Linked DNA regions of Thermosphaera aggregans. Each later gene encodes a partner of the first gene's protein in a complex. Links are inferred from orthologs where the notes say so. Each region holds a gene or a part of one and is shown in the gene's direction. Other genes may lie near its edges. The genes, in order: IMZ38_RS00785, rpl18a, IMZ38_RS02085, IMZ38_RS02100 and IMZ38_RS02095.

Evidence for each region.
Region 2: IMZ38_RS00785 (region 1) and rpl18a share a complex: the UniProt entries of both Methanocaldococcus jannaschii proteins name them as parts of the 50S ribosomal subunit. The link is inferred for Thermosphaera aggregans from one-to-one orthologs.
Region 3: IMZ38_RS00785 (region 1) and IMZ38_RS02085 share a complex: the UniProt entries of both Methanocaldococcus jannaschii proteins name them as parts of the 50S ribosomal subunit. The link is inferred for Thermosphaera aggregans from one-to-one orthologs.
Region 4: IMZ38_RS00785 (region 1) and IMZ38_RS02100 share a complex: the UniProt entries of both Methanocaldococcus jannaschii proteins name them as parts of the 50S ribosomal subunit. The link is inferred for Thermosphaera aggregans from one-to-one orthologs.
Region 5: IMZ38_RS00785 (region 1) and IMZ38_RS02095 share a complex: the UniProt entries of both Methanocaldococcus jannaschii proteins name them as parts of the 50S ribosomal subunit. The link is inferred for Thermosphaera aggregans from one-to-one orthologs.

Annotation. Positions count from the first base shown.
Region 1 is NZ_CP063144.1:124,290-129,090, forward strand. The notes cover bases 833-3,677. They hold IMZ38_RS00785 (50S ribosomal protein L37ae), read left to right. Parts: upstream 833-2,047; coding sequence 2,048-2,308; downstream 2,309-3,677. Other genes in these bases: rrp41 (exosome complex exonuclease Rrp41), read left to right, coding at 833-1,163; rrp42 (exosome complex protein Rrp42), read left to right, coding at 1,164-2,033; IMZ38_RS00790 (Brix domain-containing protein), read left to right, coding at 2,313-2,852; IMZ38_RS00795 (CTAG/PCC1 family protein), read left to right, coding at 2,839-3,159; IMZ38_RS00800 (prefoldin subunit beta), read left to right, coding at 3,083-3,454. Also shown: exosome complex RNA-binding protein Rrp4, read left to right, coding at 1-448; more of rrp41, read left to right, coding at 432-832; more of IMZ38_RS00805, read left to right, coding at 3,678-3,752; IMZ38_RS00810 (elongation factor EF-2), read left to right, coding at 3,842-4,801. UniProt on the Methanocaldococcus jannaschii protein: Binds to the 23S rRNA.
Region 2 is NZ_CP063144.1:405,271-410,202, forward strand. Bases 1,017-3,992 are described here. They hold rpl18a (50S ribosomal protein L18Ae), read left to right. Parts: upstream 1,017-2,360; coding sequence 2,361-2,624; downstream 2,625-3,992. Other genes in these bases: IMZ38_RS02390 (DNA-binding protein), read left to right, coding at 1,017-1,180; IMZ38_RS02395 (50S ribosomal protein L39e), read left to right, coding at 1,190-1,348; IMZ38_RS02400 (50S ribosomal protein L31e), read left to right, coding at 1,359-1,658; IMZ38_RS02405 (translation initiation factor IF-6), read left to right, coding at 1,681-2,364; IMZ38_RS02415 (prefoldin domain-containing protein), read left to right, coding at 2,621-3,100. Also shown: IMZ38_RS02375 (ribonuclease P protein component 4), read left to right, coding at 1-34; IMZ38_RS02380 (YhbY family RNA-binding protein), read left to right, coding at 1-279; IMZ38_RS02385 (30S ribosomal protein S19e), read left to right, coding at 343-831; more of IMZ38_RS02390, read left to right, coding at 848-1,016; IMZ38_RS02425 (SecE/sec61-gamma family protein translocase subunit), read left to right, coding at 4,003-4,185; IMZ38_RS02430 (transcription elongation factor Spt5), read left to right, coding at 4,192-4,680; IMZ38_RS02435 (50S ribosomal protein L11), read left to right, coding at 4,683-4,932.
Region 3 is NZ_CP063144.1:354,764-359,588, forward strand. What follows is about bases 1,957-4,825. They hold IMZ38_RS02085 (50S ribosomal protein L18), read left to right. Parts: upstream 1,957-3,027; coding sequence 3,028-3,624; downstream 3,625-4,825. Other genes in these bases: IMZ38_RS02070 (50S ribosomal protein L6), read left to right, coding at 1,957-2,141; IMZ38_RS02075 (50S ribosomal protein L32e), read left to right, coding at 2,138-2,563; IMZ38_RS02080 (50S ribosomal protein L19e), read left to right, coding at 2,560-3,018; IMZ38_RS02090 (30S ribosomal protein S5), read left to right, coding at 3,630-4,274; IMZ38_RS02095 (50S ribosomal protein L30), read left to right, coding at 4,285-4,779. Also shown: IMZ38_RS02050 (30S ribosomal protein S4e), read left to right, coding at 1-392; IMZ38_RS02055 (50S ribosomal protein L5), read left to right, coding at 392-967; IMZ38_RS02060 (30S ribosomal protein S14), read left to right, coding at 969-1,133; IMZ38_RS02065 (30S ribosomal protein S8), read left to right, coding at 1,175-1,576; more of IMZ38_RS02070, read left to right, coding at 1,587-1,956. UniProt on the Methanocaldococcus jannaschii protein: This is one of the proteins that bind and probably mediate the attachment of the 5S RNA into the large ribosomal subunit, where it forms part of the central protuberance.
Region 4 is NZ_CP063144.1:358,535-361,275, forward strand. It holds IMZ38_RS02100 (uL15 family ribosomal protein), read left to right. Parts: upstream 1-1,018; coding sequence 1,019-1,465; downstream 1,466-2,741. Other genes in the region: IMZ38_RS02090 (30S ribosomal protein S5), read left to right, coding at 1-503; IMZ38_RS02095 (50S ribosomal protein L30), read left to right, coding at 514-1,008; secY (preprotein translocase subunit SecY), read left to right, coding at 1,624-2,741. UniProt on the Methanocaldococcus jannaschii protein: Binds to the 23S rRNA.
Region 5 is NZ_CP063144.1:357,917-360,794, forward strand. It holds IMZ38_RS02095 (50S ribosomal protein L30), read left to right. Parts: upstream 1-1,131; coding sequence 1,132-1,626; downstream 1,627-2,878. Other genes in the region: IMZ38_RS02085 (50S ribosomal protein L18), read left to right, coding at 1-471; IMZ38_RS02090 (30S ribosomal protein S5), read left to right, coding at 477-1,121; IMZ38_RS02100 (uL15 family ribosomal protein), read left to right, coding at 1,637-2,083; secY (preprotein translocase subunit SecY), read left to right, coding at 2,242-2,878.

The DNA of each region.
Region 1 (4,801 bases):
CGTGCTGAACGCTGGCGAGGTAATAGAGGGCTTCAACCCTCTAACCCACAACCTGAGAAACTATCTCGACATAGGTGATTTCGTCATAGGGAAGATAGCGGTGTTTGACAGGACCAGGGACCCTGTAATAACCGTGAAGGGTAAGGGGTTGGGGAAGATAACCGAGGGAGTAGTGGTCGATGTGAAGCCTAGCAAGGTTCCAAGGCTTATCGGGAAGAAAGGCAGCATGTACAACTTGCTGACAAGCATGAGCGGGTGCGAGATAACCATAGCCCAGAACGGCTTCGTATGGCTTAAATGCCCTGATGAAAACAGGGCTAAGGTTTTAATACAGGCTATAAAGCTTATTGAGTTAAAAGCCCACATGCGTGGTTTAACAGAGGAGGTTAAAATGTTTCTGGAGAGAAAGCTTGGCGGAGGTGTTGGAAGCAGTGAGCAGCAAGCCTAGGTTGCTCAGGGAGGATGGCACGAGGCTGGATGGTAGGCGGCTGGACGAGCTGCGGCCCGTGAAGATCAGGGTAGGGGTTTTGAAGAACGCTAACGGAAGCGCTCTCGTCGAGTACGGGGGGACTAAGGTGCTGGCAGCGGTCTTTGGCCCGAGGGAGGCTTTGCCGAGGCATATAGCTCTGCCGGATAGGGCAACGCTGAGGGTTAGATACCACATGGCCCCGTTCTCCACGAGCGAGAGGAAGTCGCCAGCTCCCTCAAGGAGGGAGATAGAGCTCTCCAAGGTTATCAGGGAGGCTCTCGAATCAGTTGTCTTCTCGGAGCAGTTCCCGAGAACATCTATCGACATATTCATTGAGGTTTTACAAGCAGACGGAGGCACCAGGACCGCGGGGTTGACCGCTGCCTCAATAGCTCTAGCAGATGCCGGCATACCTATGAAGGACCTGGTAATAGGTGTTGCGGTCGGGAAGATTGAGGGAAGCCTTGCACTAGATATCAACGAGCTCGAGGACGAGTATGGCGAGGCAGACCTGCCCGTTGGGATAGCCCCGAATATTGGGGAAATCCTGCTTCTCCAGCTGAACGGTGTCTTAACACCCGAGGAGCTTAAAGCAGGGATCGAGCTTGCGTGGAGAGGTGTTGAATCCATTTACAAGGTTGCTAAGGAAGCCCTCTACGCTAAGTACATTAAGGCTTTCGAGGAGGTGAAGTAGGTGAGCATTACACCTGTTAAGGAACCGGTCCTGCCTAAAGCCCAGGCAGAGGCCATTATCAAGCTGTTGAGGAAGGGGGAGAGGATTGACGGCAGGGGTCTCCTAGACTACAGACCCATCAGCGTCTACTTAAACCCGATCGAGAAGGCGGATGGAAGCTCCCACGTCATACTGGGGACGACACAGGTGATAACCGGTGTGAAAATAGAGCTTGGAGAACCCTTCGCCGACAGGCCTGATGAAGGAGTTCTACAGGTTCACGCCGAGTTTGTCCCACTGGCGTCGCAGACTTTTGAACCGGGGCCGCCGGATGAGAACTCTATTGAAGTAGCCAGGGTGGTTGACAGGAGCCTGCGCGAGCCTAAGGCAATAGATTTCAAACAGCTGGTTGTAGCTCCCGGGAAGAAGGTATGGGTAGTGTTCAACGACATATACCTTATAGACCATGGAGGAAACATTGTTGACGCCAGCATGCTGTCCAGCATGCTAGCGCTCGCCACGGCTAAAATACCCTACTACGAGGAGAAGGAACCAGGGGTTTACGTAGTAGATAATAAGAGGCATGTGTCCTCTCTACCCGTGAACACGCTGGTGGCTACGGTGACAATGGGGGTTCACGAGGACATCATAGTTGTTGATCCCTCAATAGAGGAGGAAGTGGTGTTAAACACCTTCCTAACCATAGCTGTTGACGAGAAGGGCAGGGTGTGCGGGATACAGAAGAAAGGTATTGCAGGAATCAGCAGGAAGACCCTGGAGCAGGCTGTTGAGATAGCCCTTAAACAGGGAGGCTTCCTTATAGATTTAATAAGGAAAATATTAAATAATCCCAGTGACTACATGAAACCGTTAGAAACCAACCAGTATTAACGTGGTGCTTAGAAATGGGGAGGACTAAAGTAGTTAAGATAGCGGGAAGGTACGGTGCGAGATACGGGTCTACTTTGAGAAAGAAGGTTAGAGACATCTTAATGAAGCGCTACGCCCCTCACACATGCCCGTTCTGCGGATACCAGGGCAAGGTTGTCAGGGTTTCAACAGGGCTCTGGATGTGTAGGAAGTGCGGGAACAAATGGGCTGGAGGAGCCTACGTCCCCAGGACCGAGGTGGCCAGGTACTTCCCCAACGTCATAGTCAGGGAGTAAGTTTTTGATCCTCATAACCACATCTCACAGATCCTCTCAGAGAACAAGGAGTTTTGTGAAAGACCTGTCAAGCATCATCCCCTTCTCCGAGAAAACTACTAGAGGGAAGAAGACTCTTCAGGAATTGTTCACTGAAGCATACCTCAAGGGTTTTAAATGGCTACTAGTAGTTGATGAGAAAAACGGAAACCCTTCACGGCTGAGATTCTACTATGTAGAGTTCAAGAGCGTTAAGCCTGAGGGAAGGGAGATCGGCTGGGTTACTATAAGAGGGGTGAGGCTTGTCCGGGAAAACCCTAGCGCTGTGAAGATCTCCAATCCTTCAACAATAAGCGTTGACTACGGATCATGCACCAGGGAAGAGTGCTTCAACCTGGCAGACCTTTTCCTAATGGTGTTCTACAAGGCTTTAAGCAACCGCGCCGACGTTACCGTTAAGCTTGAAGAATGGAAAGGGTTGAGGGTTAGGTTTCTCGGGAAAGGAGGGGTTGAAATAGGGCCTTGGTTAAAGGTTTCAAGGGTTGTGCTGAATGAACGAGTATAGCGTTGAGTATTCTCTAAACGGCCTACCCCAGCAACTCTGCATGTCTCTTGAGAAAGCGTTGAAGCCTGAGGCTGAGTCAGCCCCTAAGAGTGTTGAAATAATAGTGGAGTGCTCGGAGGGTGTTTTAACCTTGAAGATGCGGTCGACGGAAATAAATATTTTAAGAGCTCTTCACAATAGCTTTATAGGATTAATTATAATGTTGCTGGAGTTGAGCGAGGGGTTAAGGAATGAGCAGGAAGACGCTTCCGCCCGAGGTTCAGCAGTTAATAGTTCAATACCAGACTTTAAAGGAGACTCACGCTAAGATAGACGCCGAGTTAAAGCTCACCGAGGCAGAGCTGACGGATGTTGACACTGTTTTAAACACTGTGAAGAATCTTGAAGACACAGCCGAGCTCTACAAGGTTGTCGGCCACATACTTGTTAAGAAGGGGAAGAACGACGTGATCAAGGAGCTGGAGGAGAGGAAGGAGATCCTGTCCTTGAAAAAAGATAAGTATAAGAAGCAGCTGGACTTCCTTGTGAAACAGATAAGCGAGCTTGAAGCAAAGCTTAAGGAAGCTTTAGGGAGATACGGGATTCCTGTTGGGCAAGCCTAGAGAGCTTAACTTAAAAATCAACGAGATCACTCCCGAGGTCATGGAGGAGCTGGCCTCGCTGGCCGAGGAGAAAATCTCCTCCTTCCTCAGCGAGAACCTCCCGTTTAAAGGCGATTTCTCAATCATAGTGAGTGTTGAAAAAGCCAGCGACTCCTTGAACATCGTGATGGACGTAGGGGTTCGCGGAGGATTCAAGGACATGGTTGACTACAACGAGTATATTGAGAAAGCGATCCAGTATGCGAGGAAGTTTTTAGAGGAGAAGCTTAAAGAGTACTCCTCCCGGGAGGCCGTGTAAGGTTTTCAGGCTAAATCTTTATAATTCGTTTATAAAATTATTGTTTTAAGCATCAAATGCTTATCCATGTGGGTATGGGTTGATAAATCATGGTTAGGTATAAGCAGACGAGCGAAGTGCTCAAGATAATGAAGAATGTTGAGCAAGTTAGGAACGTGGGTATAACAGCTCATGTTGACCACGGTAAGACAACGCTATCTGACTCGCTACTAGGGGCTGCCGGGCTGATCTCTGAGAAGATAGCTGGGCAGGCACTAGCTCTCGACTACCTCGATGTTGAGCAGAAGAGGCAGATGACTGTTAAAGCAGCTAACGTCAGCCTTTACCACGAGTACAAGGGTAAGCCGTTCGTCATCAACCTTATCGACACACCGGGGCACGTTGACTTCCAGGCTAAGACAACCCGTGCTCTCAGAGTAATAGACGGGGCGATCGTTGTCGTTGACGCTGTCGAGGGAGTTATGACTCAGACGGAGATGTACCTGCGCGTAGCGCTGGAGGAGAGGGTTAGGCCAATCCTGTTCATCAATAAGATTGACAGGTTGATCAAGGAGCTGAGGCTGTCCCCTAACGAGATCCAGCAGAGGCTTATACAGATAATAAAGGATGTTAACTCCTTGATAGGCTCATACGCTGACAAGGAGTTCCAGCAGGCCTGGCAGCTGGACCCTGCTAAGGGGCAGGTAGCGTTCGGCTCTGCAAGGGATAGGTGGGGCTTCACAATCCCCATGGCTCAGCAAAGGGGTATAAAGTTCTCCGACGTAGTGGACGTGTACACCCGTGGGAAGGAAGCCGTGCCTGAACTGCAGAAGGTTGCACCCCTGCACGAAGCAGTTCTCGACATGGTTGTGAAGTTCGTGCCAAACCCGAGGGAGGCTCAGAAGTACAGGATTCCGAAGATCTGGCATGGAGATGTTAACAGCGAGCTCGCCAAGTACATGATGGATGCAGACCCGAACGGCCCGTTGATAATGCTCGTCAACGATGTTAGGGTTGACCCGCACGCGGGGCTGGTGGCTACAGGCAGGGTTTACTCCGGCACTGTTAGA
Region 2 (4,932 bases), 280 kb from region 1 along the record:
GAGGTACGTGGTGAAGACTTCAGGGAGAGGTTGAAGGAGCGTAGGAGAGGTAAGGTTGACATTAGAATTGGGAAGAAGGGTGTGACGGAATCCCTTCTCGAGGAGGTTAGGAGGAGGCTGGAGAAGCAGGGTGTTGTTAAGGTTAAGGTTTTAAAGTCTGCTAGGGCTGAACCAGGTTTCAACCGGGAGGAGTTCGCGGAGGAGGTTGCGAGAGCTGTTGGAGGAGTTCTCAGAGAGGTTAAGGGATATACCTTTATAATTGTGAAGAAGGATCGTTGAAGTCCCGGGTATTAATATTAAAAAGGATTAATCAAATAACAGAGATTTACAGGTGTGGATGCAATGGTTAATGCTTTGGAAGCACCGGCTGAGAAGCTGTTGGAGAGGCTGGCTGACTACATTAGGGAGAATATTCCAGAGGTTAAGCCGCCTTCATGGGCCATGTTTGTGAAAACAGGGTCTCACAAGGAGAAGCCACCGGTGGATCCAAACTGGTGGTATATTAGGGCTGCCAGCATATTGAGAAAGCTTTACAAGAACTCTGCTCCCACCGGGTTGACGGAGTTTAGGAGGGAGTATGGTGGGAGGAAGAACAGGGGCGTGAGGCCTGAGAGAAGCGTTGAGGCACCTGGCAACGCTATTAGGAAGATTCTTCAACAGCTTGAAGCCGCCGGGCTGGTGAGGAGGACTCGGCGGGGAAGGGTGCTTACTCCACAGGGCAAGGCCTTGCTGGACAGGCTTGCGTACGACGTCATGGTTGAGGAGGCTAGGAGGAACCCTGAGCTGGCGAAGTACCTGCCGGAGTCTGCACGGGCTAGGATACTAGGCTAGGTTCAGCGGTGGAATCATGGAGGATTACGGGTACAGCGACGAGGAGTTGGAGGCTATTAGGCAACGGAAGATGATGGAGCTTAAAAAGCGGATGGAGGAAGAGCAGGCCCGTAGGGCTCAGATAGAGGCTGTGATGCGGAAGCTGCTAACTCCTGAGGCTCGTGAAAGACTCAACAATATCAGGCTTGTCAAGCCTGAGCTGGCTGAAGCCCTTGAGCAACAAATAATAGCCCTGGCCCAGGCCGGGCGTATACCTGTTCCCGTTACTGATGAGTTTTTAAAGAAGATTTTATCAGAATTATATGAGCATTCCCGGAGGGAAACACGCATAACGTTTAAGAGGAAGTAGGTGGTGTTTATGGCTCGCTTCAAACACCTGGCTCGCAAGCTAAGGCTTGCCGCGGCTGATAAGAGTAATAAGCCTATTCCAATATGGGTCACTGTTAAAACCAGGATGAGTGTTAGAAGAGGTTTCAGGCTTAGGAATTGGAGGAGGAGTAAGCTTAAGAATATTTAGGTGAGGCACCATGAGCGAGCAGGGTCAGGTTGTTAAAGCCGTTCACGTAATTCCTTTGAGAAAAGTCTACTATGGCAGGAGGGCTAACAGGGCTGACCGCGCGGTGAGGCTGGTTAAGAAGTACGTGGCCAGGCATTTCAAGGAGGCGGAGAAGATTATTGTCGACCCAGCGGTGAACGACTACATATGGTCTAGAAGCAGGGAGAAGCCTCCTAGGAAGGTCGTGGTTGAGGTAAGGCTTGACAAGGAGAATAAGGTTGCCAAAGTTTTTTTGGCTAGAAAAACTGCCACGCCGAAACCATCCGGCTAACCCTTAAAGCCCAGGTGTGAACATGGATATCATCAGGATGAGTTTTTTCGGAAACTCAAACATTGGAGTATACGGGTTCACCAATAACAAGATCATCATCCTACCCCCTGGAATCGGGCGTGACGACTTAGCAGCAATCTCCGAAACCCTTAAAGTCGATATTGTAGAGGCGAGGATAGCCGGCACAATTTTAAACGGGGTCTTCATTAACGGTAACGACAACGGGATAATTCTCCCGCACATTGTTTTCGAAGAAGAGCTCAGCTTGATCAAGGAGAAGGCTAGGGAGCACGAGCTCAGCGTTGAAGTAGTGAGGTCGAGGCACACAGCGCTTGGCAACCTACTCCTATGCAATAATAAGGGGTGTATAACAAGCCCCCTGCTCGAGAGAGAGGCTCAGAAAAAAGTCTCGGACGTTCTCGGCGTCGAAGTGGTTGAGAAGGATTTAATGAAGCTGTCAATACCTGGCAGCCTCGGCGTGGTAAACGATCTCGGCGGCGCCGTCCACCCAGGCTTCGTTGAAGATGATTTTAAAACCCTATTAGATGTTTTAAAGATTAAGGCTGAGAAGGCCACGGTTAACGCAGGAGTACCATATATAAGGAGCGGGGTATTAGCTAATAATAAGGGAATAGTGGTCGGGGGCAACACAACTGGCCCCGAAATACTCAGGATTAAGAGGGGTTTGGGAGGTGAGCTGGAGTGAGCACGGTTAAAACATACCGGGTTAAAGGATACATGCTTATCAGCCATGACAGGCTCCCTACTTGGCAGGTTTTTACGAAAGATGTGAGAGCCGTTAACGAGAGCGACGCGCTCGAGGAGATATACAGCTTGATGGGTAGCAAGCACAAGCTTAAAAGATACCATATAAGAATCGAGAGCATCACTGAGATAAATCCTGAGGAATCCATCGACGTGGTTGTGAGGGAGTTGGCTAGAGCGACGAGGATTGTTAAGCCATGAGCGGTGAGCAGGCGGAAGGCGAGAAGACGATAACGCTGGAGGAGCTCCTGGCAAGAGCCTCAGAGCTCAGGGAGTATATAACTGTTTTATCCAACACTATCAACAACTACGTGACACAGTATAGGGAGCTTCAGCTAGCATCAGAGACTTTGAAAAGCCTTCCCGAAGCGGGAGGAGAAGGCTTCGTAGTCGTTGACAGGCTGTCAAGCGTCCTGGTGCCGGGGATTATCAGGGAGGGATGGACAGGGAGCGTCCTGGTTAACATAGGGTTTGGCTACTACTTGAAAACTAGTAGGGATAAGGCTGTTGAAGTGATAGAGAAAAGGATTGCCAGCGTTAACAGGTTGCTCGACGAGCTTCAAAAAAGGTATAGGGCAGCGCTTGACGAGTACTCTGCTATCCAGGGTATTCTAAACCAGATGTATGCCGAGGCTCAGAAACCCGAGGACTCGGGAGGCCAAGCCACTGGTGGCTAGCTTTTGTTCAAGAAGATTAAAGAAGCTTTTAGAAAGTTTATTGACTCAGCCTCGTCGATAATTTTCTCGCGAGAGAAGCTTGAATCCCTTATTGATGAGTTAAAGCTCGAGCTAGTTGCGAGCGATGTGGCCTACGAGGTTGCAGAAGAGATTTCAGCCAGGCTTTTAAAAGCAGTGGATGAGGGCTTGGTTAAGAGCAGGGAGGATCTTCAGCGCGTCCTTAAGAACATTTTAATAGAGGTTTTCGAGAAAGCGGGTAGTGTCAACCTCCTCGATGTCGCAAGGGCTAACAAGCCCTGCAAACTCGTATTCCTAGGCGTTAACGGAGTGGGTAAGACAACCACTATTGCTAAAGTAGCCGTGCTCTTAAGGGAGAACGGTTTTAAGCCGTTAATGGTTGCTGCGGACACTTTCCGTGCTGGAGCGCAGGAGCAGCTGAAGATACATAGTGAGAGAACAGGAATCCCTGTTTTCACAGGCAAGTACGGTTCTGACCCAGCCTCCGTGGCTTACGACGCCATACAGTTCGCATCCAGCAGGGGCTTTGACGCACTGTTGATAGATACTGCTGGGAGAATGCATGTTGACGTGGATCTGGTTAACGAGTTGAAGAAAGTTGTGAGGATTGTTAAACCCCATTTCAAAATACTCGTGGTGGATGCTTTAACCGGTAACGACGCGATAGAGCAAGCCAGGTTTTTCAACGACGCAGTAGGGGTTGACGGGGTCGTTGTCACAAAGGTTGATGCTTACGAGCAGGGCGGGGTACCGCTTAGTATTGCGTACATACTTGGGAAGCCAGTGATCTACGCAGGGGTTGGGCAGGGCTATAAAGATTTAAAGCCGTTTAACGTTTATGAATACGTCAACAAGATTTTGCCGGATTAGAGAGTTGATGAGTAATGAACCTGAGGGAACTGGTTGAGGCTTGGAGGAAGATACTCTTGCTGGCGACTAAGCCGAGCAGGGATGACTACATGACGTCCTTGAAGCTCAGCCTCCTAGGGCTGGCCCTAGTGGGGGGCATATCCTTTGTGATAAGGATTTTATTCTACACTTTCCTATTCCCCCCTCCAGCCGGGTGAAGAGTTTTGAGCGGGGCAGAGGAAGCAGCAGGCACTGGTAAGATATTTGCTGTGAGGACTACGATGGGGCGCGAGCTGGACGTAGCATTAGTTATCGCGCGCAGGGCGGAGGAGCTTCTAGCCAAGGGCGAGGACCCGGGGATTGCAAGCATTGTCATACCCCCGAACGTCAGGGGTTACGTGTTCTTCGAGGTAGAAAAGCTTGCATCCCTTTACAGGCTTTCATCGGAAGTGAAGTATGTCAAGGCTTCAAGGCCTGTTAAAGTATCGCTCGAGGAGCTGGAGAAGCTGATCATGCCTAAGCCCGTGGTCGAATCCATATCTGTAGGCGACGTTGTCGAGATTATCAGGGGGCCTTTCAGAGGGATGAAAGCCCAGGTTACAGGCATAGATAGAAATAAAAACATGCTTACAGTGAATATTTTAGAAGCAGCTTTCGCGATCCCGATATCTATTCCGAGTGATTACGTGAAGCAGGTTAAGAAGGGTGAGTAGGAATGGCTAAGAAAACCATCAAGGTAATGGTTGAGGGCGGCAGGGCTACTCCTGGACCGCCCCTGGGGCCAACGCTGTCCCCTTACAAAGTCAACATTCCCGAAGTAGTCAAAGCTATAAACGATGCGACCAAGGATTTCGAGGGTTTAACAGTACCTGTTGAAATAACCATAGACGTGGACACGAAGAAGTTCGAGGTTAAAGTAGGCATTCCAACCACGACCGCGCTGCTTTTAAAGGAGGCAGGGGCTA
Region 3 (4,825 bases), 230 kb from region 1 along the record:
AGCTTGTCAGAATAGAGGATAAGACAACGGTTAAAAACGGGCACATCCAGCTAAACCTTCACGACGGCAGGAACATTCTCATCAGGGTTAACGACCCCAGGAACCCTGTCGAAGATGTTTACGAAACCCTGGGCGTTCTCCAGATATCGGTGCCCAGTCAGGAAATACTCAACTACATCCCGCTGAAAGAAGGCGTCATCGCCATCATCTCCGGTGGTAGGAACGTTGGAAGAGTTGGCAGGATTGTCTCAATCCACAGGGGTATGAGAAGGCATAGGAGTATTGTAACCATTGAGGATAAGACTGGGGCAAGGGTTCAGACAAGCCTTGACTACATCTTCCCGATAGGTGTTGATAAGCCGTTGATAACGCTTCCCGAGGGTGCTTGGTGATGTCCACGGCAACAGTGTTAACCCCTGATGTTGAGAAGAAGATTATTGAGAAGTGGAATAGCAACCCAATGCTCAAGCCCAGGATAAGCAAGGTTACGGTTAACATTGGAGTAGGGGCTGAGACCGACAAGCTTCCAAAGGCTTTGAAAGTCCTAGAGGAGTTGACCGGTGCCAAGCCTGTCCCGAGAAGGGCGAAGAAGACTATCAAGGACTTTAACATTAGAAAGGGCGAGAACATTGCTGCAATAGTCACGCTGAGAGGGGACAAGGCCAGGGAGTTCCTCCGCAAGGTTTTCGAGACCCTCGGCTACAGGCTTAAAGCATCCTACTTCGACGACTACGGGAACGTTAGCGTGGGGATTAAGGAGCACATACACATGCCAGGGGTAAGGTACGACCCCGAGATAGGTGTTTTCGGAATGGATGTCGCTATAACTATTGAGAGACCCGGGTACAGGGTGATGAGGAGGAAGCGTTGCAGGAAGAGGAGGATTCCTAGGAGGCACCGGGTGAGCAAGCTTGAAGCAATGGTTTTCCTGAAAAACGAGTTCGGCATTGAAATAGTGGGTGAGTAGGATGGGCAAGTTCAAACAGCCTAAAATACACAAGTATGGGCGTGGAGTCCAGGAGTGCCAGAGATGCGGTTCGAGAGACGCTGTTATCCAGGCGTACGGGCTCTACCTGTGCAGGCAGTGCTTCCGCGAGGTAGCGGGGACGATAGGGTTTAAGAAGTACAGTTAAAAAGGTGGTGTGTGGATTTAAGGAGGAGAGGTGTTTAACCCATGGTGGTCATGGACACGCTTTCAAACGCGCTTTCGGCAATACAGAACGCTGAGGTAAGGGCGAAGAGCGAGGTAGTGCTCTGGCCAGCGTCTAAGCTGGTTTTAAACGTTCTAAGAGTTTTGCAGAGAGAAGGGTATGTCGGCGAGTTCGAGTATATTGACGACGGGAGATGGGGGAAGATAAAAGTACAGCTTCTCGGAAGGATTAACAAGATAGGTGTTGTTAAGCCGAGGCACCCTGTCTCGTACAGGGAGCTCGAGGAGTTCCCGGAGTGGCTTAAAAGATACCTGCCAGCCTACAACATCGGGATATTAATAGTCAGCACATCCCAGGGCGTTATGTCGCACAAGGAGGCTGTTGAAAAGAAGACTGGCGGGGTACTGCTAGCCTACTGCTACTGAGGTGGCCCGCATGGTTAGGAGGCTTCACATCGCGGAATCCGTTGAAATCCCCGAGAACGTCACAGTCACTGTTGACGGTTTGAAAGTGGTTGTGAAGGGCCCGAAGGGAGAGCTGTCAAGGGACTTCTCCTACGCAAGGGATATTACGATAAGGCTTGAGGATGGAAGAGTTGTTGTCGAAGCATTCCTCGCTGACAGGAGGAAGAAGGCGCTGGCAGGGACGATAGCTGCTCATATAAGAAACATGATCACGGGCGTGACAAAGGGGTACCGGTACAAGCTGAAAATAATCTCGTCGCACTTCCCAATGACGGTTGTGGTTGACGAGAAGAACAGGATTGTCAGGATAAAGAACTTCATAGGAGAAAAAGCCGACAGGATCGCTAAGATCTACGGGAACGCCAAGGTCAAGGTCAGCGGGAGCGACGTGATAGTGGAAGGGCTGGACATTGAGGAGGTTGGGTTGACAGCTGCAAGCATTGAAAGGGCTACGAAGATACCTGATAGGGATAGGCGTGTTTTCTCAGATGGAATATTTATTTACGAGAAGGGTGAGGCTGTATGAGCAGCGGTTTCGAGAGATTATTGAGGCTAAGGAATGAGATGAACAAGGAGAGGCCGGAGTTCCTCAGGCATTTATGGTGGAAGAAGCCGAAGTTCAAGAACGAGCCCAAGTGGAGGAAGCCCAAGGGTATTGATAACAAGATGAGGAGGCAGCTTAAAGGATTCCCACCGGTTGTTAAGATAGGCTACAGGGGTCCAAGCCTAGCGAGAGGCCTCCACCCGACCGGCTTGAAACCCGTCGTGGTTCACAATGTGAGCGAGCTTGAAGGACTGAACCCTGCTACAACAATAATATACATATCCGGTACGGTTGGCTTCAGGAAGAGGGTTGAAATATTCAACGCGGCATTGTCCAAGGGCTTCAGGATTGCTAACCCGCCGAGAATCATACAGTCTTCAACCATGGGAGGTGTTGGTCAATGAGCGATCTATCCCTGCAGAAAAGGCTTGCAGCAGAGATCCTTGGAGTAGGGGTTTCAAGGATAAGGATTGACCCGTCAAGGGCTGAGGAGGTAAGCGGCGCGATAACGAGGGAGGAGGTTAAGAGACTGGTGAAGGACGGGGCTATATGGGTTGAACCCGTACACGGGATCGCAGGGGTTAGCTCGAAGGTTAGGAAAACCCAGAGGGCTAAGGGCAGGAGGAGGGGTCAGGGTAAGAGGAAGGGTGTTAAAACAGCAAGGCTTGGCGAGAAGGAGGCGTGGATGGGAAGGATTAGGAAGATTAGAAGGTTCCTCAGATACCTCAGGGATAAGAACTTGATCGACAAGAGGACTTATAGAAGGCTCTACAGGCTTGCCAAGGGCGGTGCTTTCAAGAACCTTTCATCCCTCAAGCTCTACTTGAAGGAGAACAAGATCTTGAAGGAGGTTAAATAGGTGTCCTGAATGGCGAAGGGTCCAAGGTACAAGGTTCCGAGAAGGAGGAGAAGGGAGGGTAAGACAAACTACTATAAGAGATATGTCATGATACTTTCCAAACACCCGAGGTTTGTTGTTAGGAAAACGCTCAACTACATATGGGTTCAAATCATCGAGGCGAAGCCTGAGGGAGACGTGGTTATAGCGGCGGCTCACTCCAGGGAGCTGGTTAAAAAGTATGGGTGGAAAGCAGGCACCTGCAACACGCCCTCAGCCTACTTAACAGGCTTGCTTGCTGCCTGCAGGGCTTTGAAGAAGGGTGTTGAGTTCGCAACCCCTGACATCGGGCTGCACTCCTCGAGGAAGGGGGCAATAGTATATGCGGCGATAAAAGCAGCTAACGATGCAGGCTTGAAAGTACCGGTTAGCGAGGAAGTGGTCCCATCTGAGGAGAGAATTAGGGGTGAGCACATCTCAGAATACGCTAAAATACTAAGCGAGAAGGGTTTATTAGAGAAGAGGTTTTCAAAATACCTTGCTAACGGTTTAAACCCCGTTGACCTTCCCTCACACTTCGACGAGGTTAAGGAGAGGATTATGAAGGATTGCGGGGTGAAGGGGTGATTTAAATGGCTATGAGCGCGGTGGACAAAGTTGCCCTGGAGAGATGGGTTCCCAGGACCAGAGTAGGCAGGATGGTTGTCGAAGGCAAGATCACCAGTTTGAAGGAGATATTCGACAGGAACCTCCCATTGCTGGAGCCGGAGATAGTGGACTACCTCCTCCCCGATCTCAAATACGAGAGGATTGACGCTGGCATTGTTCAGAAAATGACAGATGCTGGAAGGAGGACGAAGTTCAGGGTTGTCGTAGTAATAGGCAACGGCAACGGGTTCGTGGGCGTGGGCTCAGGCAAGGCTAAGCAGTACACTGATGCCCTGGCCAAGGCGATTAGGAACGCGAAGCTCAACATAACCCCGATCAGGAGAGGGTGCGGGAGCTGGGAGTGCAGGTGCGGAGAGCCTCACAGCGTCCCGTTCACGGTTACCGGGAAGAGCGGGAGCGTTGAGATCATTATTAAGCCAGCGCCTAAGGGAACAGGGCTTGTAGCCGGAGATATTGGTAAAGTGGTTTTGAGAATGGCCGGTATCAAGGATGCGTGGACGGAGTCTTTTGGCGAGACAAGGACATCCCTGAACTTTGCAAAGGCAACGTTGAATGCTTTAAGGAACACGTACAGGTTTGTAACACCTGTTGACTGGTTGAAAGGCTGAGGTGGTTTAAATGGTTGCTGAACTCTACGCTATAATAAGGCTCAGGGGCTTGGCGGACACCCCGCCCGACGTCGAGCACGCGTTGAAACTGCTCAGGCTTCACAGGAAATACCACCTGGTCATCTACCCGTCAGACCTTCCCGGGCTGAAAGGCGTGTTGGAAACCGTCAAGGACTGGGTCACATGGGGCGAGATTTCAAGGGAAACCCTTATCGAACTGTTGAGGAGTAGGGGGAGAACCATCGGCGGCAGAAAGCTTACCGATGAGTACGTTAACGAGAAGCTGAAACACCTAGGCATAACCGGCGGGATAGAAGGGTTAGCGGACGCGTTGCTAGAGGGGCGTGTCAGGCTTCACGAGATAGACAGCCTGGTTAAACCTGTTTTCAGAATGCACCCGCCGAGAGGAGGGTTTAAGAGGAGCATTAAGAAATCAGTAGGGAATAGCGGGGAGCTAGGCTACAGGGGTAAGGCGATTAACGATTTAATAATGAAAATGATCTAGGGTGATTGGAATGGTTGTGAGAAAGGAGAAAAAATCCAGAAAGCTC
Region 4 (2,741 bases), 230 kb from region 1 along the record:
TGGACTACCTCCTCCCCGATCTCAAATACGAGAGGATTGACGCTGGCATTGTTCAGAAAATGACAGATGCTGGAAGGAGGACGAAGTTCAGGGTTGTCGTAGTAATAGGCAACGGCAACGGGTTCGTGGGCGTGGGCTCAGGCAAGGCTAAGCAGTACACTGATGCCCTGGCCAAGGCGATTAGGAACGCGAAGCTCAACATAACCCCGATCAGGAGAGGGTGCGGGAGCTGGGAGTGCAGGTGCGGAGAGCCTCACAGCGTCCCGTTCACGGTTACCGGGAAGAGCGGGAGCGTTGAGATCATTATTAAGCCAGCGCCTAAGGGAACAGGGCTTGTAGCCGGAGATATTGGTAAAGTGGTTTTGAGAATGGCCGGTATCAAGGATGCGTGGACGGAGTCTTTTGGCGAGACAAGGACATCCCTGAACTTTGCAAAGGCAACGTTGAATGCTTTAAGGAACACGTACAGGTTTGTAACACCTGTTGACTGGTTGAAAGGCTGAGGTGGTTTAAATGGTTGCTGAACTCTACGCTATAATAAGGCTCAGGGGCTTGGCGGACACCCCGCCCGACGTCGAGCACGCGTTGAAACTGCTCAGGCTTCACAGGAAATACCACCTGGTCATCTACCCGTCAGACCTTCCCGGGCTGAAAGGCGTGTTGGAAACCGTCAAGGACTGGGTCACATGGGGCGAGATTTCAAGGGAAACCCTTATCGAACTGTTGAGGAGTAGGGGGAGAACCATCGGCGGCAGAAAGCTTACCGATGAGTACGTTAACGAGAAGCTGAAACACCTAGGCATAACCGGCGGGATAGAAGGGTTAGCGGACGCGTTGCTAGAGGGGCGTGTCAGGCTTCACGAGATAGACAGCCTGGTTAAACCTGTTTTCAGAATGCACCCGCCGAGAGGAGGGTTTAAGAGGAGCATTAAGAAATCAGTAGGGAATAGCGGGGAGCTAGGCTACAGGGGTAAGGCGATTAACGATTTAATAATGAAAATGATCTAGGGTGATTGGAATGGTTGTGAGAAAGGAGAAAAAATCCAGAAAGCTCCGCGGCAGGACCAGGACAATGGGATGGGGAAGGGTTGGCCAGCACAGGAAGAGCGGTTCAAGAGGCGGCTTCGGAGCTGTTGGAATGCACAAGCACAAGTACTTATGGGTTATAAAGAACGCTCCCAGATGGTACGGGAAGCACGGGTTCACCTCACCATGGAGCGTTAGGGAAGAGGTCAGGGCTATAAACGTTGGCGAGCTCGACGAGATAGCCAGGAGGCTTGAGCAGGAGGGTAAGGCGGTGGTTGAGAACGGGCTAGTAGTGATTAACACTGTGGAAATGGGTTATAACAAAGTGCTGGGGAGAGGAAGGGTTTCCGGGAAGCTAAAGGTTATTGCTGAGTATGTTTCCGAGGAGGCTAAGAGGAAGATCGAGGAGGCAGGCGGTAGGGTAGAGGTTTTAGAGTAGCATCATTCAATACTCCCTACGCACATCTTTCTCCTCACAAGTTAACGGTTGCCTCAGGCATTTCTCAATGTTTCAGCGTGCGGAATTAGGTATTTAAACGATTTATCAGTATTATTAAGGAGTCTAGAAGTGAATACTAAGAGGTAACGGTGTCGGCGATGGGAGTGCTCGACGTAATGGCTAAGATTGCTGATTACATGCCCACTGCTGTCAAGCCGTCTACAAAGCCCTCTCTCTACGAGAGGCTTTTCTGGACGGCAATAGCCCTGGTAGTCTACTTGATCATGGCTAACACCCCCTTGTACGGTATTGTACAGGCCGGTCCCGAGCAGATCCTCCTGGTTCAAATAATTTTCGCATCAAACCGTGGTACTTTAATGGAGCTCGGGATTGGACCTATAGTGACAGCGGGCTTGATAATGCAGATCCTAGTTGGGGCTAAGCTCATAGATCTAGATTTAACCAACCCGGAGAACCGGAAAAAGTTCACTGCTGCACAGAAAACCCTCGGAGTCTTCCTAGCAGGCTTCGAGGCAGCCATGTACGTGCTATCCTGCAGGTACTGGTACCCTACGGGCGGAAACCCCTTCCTCCAGTGCAGTGCATCCTGGACCACCCGTCTAATAGTGTGGGCACAGCTGTTCCTTGCATCATATATGGTTATCATGCTTGATGAAATGATTCAGAAAGGCTGGGGGCTGGGCTCAGGGGTTTCACTATTCATCCTGTCAGGTGTTGCCACAACAATCTTCTGGAACCTGTTCAGCCCCTTCACGCTTTCAACCGAAGCAGGCGGGGTGGAGCCCGTTGGCTTCATACCTTACGTGATATCGAGGATTCAGGCAGGGGGCGGGCTGGGGGACATATTGATCCGGCCTGGGGGGAGGGATTTAACAGGACTTATGGCAACCATTGTGATAATCTTCGTCCTACTATATCTCGACGCGATGAAGATTGAGATACCGGTTTCAACACCTAAAATGTATACTGTGAAGTCGAGGATCCCGTTGAAACTGCTCTACGTTGCAAACATCCCGATACTGTTCGTGGGCATCCTGTACGCTAACATCCTGGTGTTCGCAACCATCTTTAGAACATATCTCGGAGGGATCCTGCCGGCTTGGGTTGTCGAGTTGCTTGCAAAGTATGATGAGAACGGGAGGTTGATCGGCGGGTTAGCCTACTATTTGGCATCCCCCAACGGACTTTACAGCGTGTTCGCGGACCCTGTTCACATAATAGTCTACTCTGTCCTAGTAGTGATCCTGGCGATAAT
Region 5 (2,878 bases), 230 kb from region 1 along the record:
TACATATGGGTTCAAATCATCGAGGCGAAGCCTGAGGGAGACGTGGTTATAGCGGCGGCTCACTCCAGGGAGCTGGTTAAAAAGTATGGGTGGAAAGCAGGCACCTGCAACACGCCCTCAGCCTACTTAACAGGCTTGCTTGCTGCCTGCAGGGCTTTGAAGAAGGGTGTTGAGTTCGCAACCCCTGACATCGGGCTGCACTCCTCGAGGAAGGGGGCAATAGTATATGCGGCGATAAAAGCAGCTAACGATGCAGGCTTGAAAGTACCGGTTAGCGAGGAAGTGGTCCCATCTGAGGAGAGAATTAGGGGTGAGCACATCTCAGAATACGCTAAAATACTAAGCGAGAAGGGTTTATTAGAGAAGAGGTTTTCAAAATACCTTGCTAACGGTTTAAACCCCGTTGACCTTCCCTCACACTTCGACGAGGTTAAGGAGAGGATTATGAAGGATTGCGGGGTGAAGGGGTGATTTAAATGGCTATGAGCGCGGTGGACAAAGTTGCCCTGGAGAGATGGGTTCCCAGGACCAGAGTAGGCAGGATGGTTGTCGAAGGCAAGATCACCAGTTTGAAGGAGATATTCGACAGGAACCTCCCATTGCTGGAGCCGGAGATAGTGGACTACCTCCTCCCCGATCTCAAATACGAGAGGATTGACGCTGGCATTGTTCAGAAAATGACAGATGCTGGAAGGAGGACGAAGTTCAGGGTTGTCGTAGTAATAGGCAACGGCAACGGGTTCGTGGGCGTGGGCTCAGGCAAGGCTAAGCAGTACACTGATGCCCTGGCCAAGGCGATTAGGAACGCGAAGCTCAACATAACCCCGATCAGGAGAGGGTGCGGGAGCTGGGAGTGCAGGTGCGGAGAGCCTCACAGCGTCCCGTTCACGGTTACCGGGAAGAGCGGGAGCGTTGAGATCATTATTAAGCCAGCGCCTAAGGGAACAGGGCTTGTAGCCGGAGATATTGGTAAAGTGGTTTTGAGAATGGCCGGTATCAAGGATGCGTGGACGGAGTCTTTTGGCGAGACAAGGACATCCCTGAACTTTGCAAAGGCAACGTTGAATGCTTTAAGGAACACGTACAGGTTTGTAACACCTGTTGACTGGTTGAAAGGCTGAGGTGGTTTAAATGGTTGCTGAACTCTACGCTATAATAAGGCTCAGGGGCTTGGCGGACACCCCGCCCGACGTCGAGCACGCGTTGAAACTGCTCAGGCTTCACAGGAAATACCACCTGGTCATCTACCCGTCAGACCTTCCCGGGCTGAAAGGCGTGTTGGAAACCGTCAAGGACTGGGTCACATGGGGCGAGATTTCAAGGGAAACCCTTATCGAACTGTTGAGGAGTAGGGGGAGAACCATCGGCGGCAGAAAGCTTACCGATGAGTACGTTAACGAGAAGCTGAAACACCTAGGCATAACCGGCGGGATAGAAGGGTTAGCGGACGCGTTGCTAGAGGGGCGTGTCAGGCTTCACGAGATAGACAGCCTGGTTAAACCTGTTTTCAGAATGCACCCGCCGAGAGGAGGGTTTAAGAGGAGCATTAAGAAATCAGTAGGGAATAGCGGGGAGCTAGGCTACAGGGGTAAGGCGATTAACGATTTAATAATGAAAATGATCTAGGGTGATTGGAATGGTTGTGAGAAAGGAGAAAAAATCCAGAAAGCTCCGCGGCAGGACCAGGACAATGGGATGGGGAAGGGTTGGCCAGCACAGGAAGAGCGGTTCAAGAGGCGGCTTCGGAGCTGTTGGAATGCACAAGCACAAGTACTTATGGGTTATAAAGAACGCTCCCAGATGGTACGGGAAGCACGGGTTCACCTCACCATGGAGCGTTAGGGAAGAGGTCAGGGCTATAAACGTTGGCGAGCTCGACGAGATAGCCAGGAGGCTTGAGCAGGAGGGTAAGGCGGTGGTTGAGAACGGGCTAGTAGTGATTAACACTGTGGAAATGGGTTATAACAAAGTGCTGGGGAGAGGAAGGGTTTCCGGGAAGCTAAAGGTTATTGCTGAGTATGTTTCCGAGGAGGCTAAGAGGAAGATCGAGGAGGCAGGCGGTAGGGTAGAGGTTTTAGAGTAGCATCATTCAATACTCCCTACGCACATCTTTCTCCTCACAAGTTAACGGTTGCCTCAGGCATTTCTCAATGTTTCAGCGTGCGGAATTAGGTATTTAAACGATTTATCAGTATTATTAAGGAGTCTAGAAGTGAATACTAAGAGGTAACGGTGTCGGCGATGGGAGTGCTCGACGTAATGGCTAAGATTGCTGATTACATGCCCACTGCTGTCAAGCCGTCTACAAAGCCCTCTCTCTACGAGAGGCTTTTCTGGACGGCAATAGCCCTGGTAGTCTACTTGATCATGGCTAACACCCCCTTGTACGGTATTGTACAGGCCGGTCCCGAGCAGATCCTCCTGGTTCAAATAATTTTCGCATCAAACCGTGGTACTTTAATGGAGCTCGGGATTGGACCTATAGTGACAGCGGGCTTGATAATGCAGATCCTAGTTGGGGCTAAGCTCATAGATCTAGATTTAACCAACCCGGAGAACCGGAAAAAGTTCACTGCTGCACAGAAAACCCTCGGAGTCTTCCTAGCAGGCTTCGAGGCAGCCATGTACGTGCTATCCTGCAGGTACTGGTACCCTACGGGCGGAAACCCCTTCCTCCAGTGCAGTGCATCCTGGACCACCCGTCTAATAGTGTGGGCACAGCTGTTCCTTGCATCATATATGGTTATCATGCTTGATGAAATGATTCAGAAAGGCTGGGGGCTGGGCTCAGGGGTTTCACTATTCATCCTGTCAGGTGTTGCCACAACAATCTTCTGGAACCTGTTCAGCCCCTTCACGCTTTCAACCGAAGCAGGCG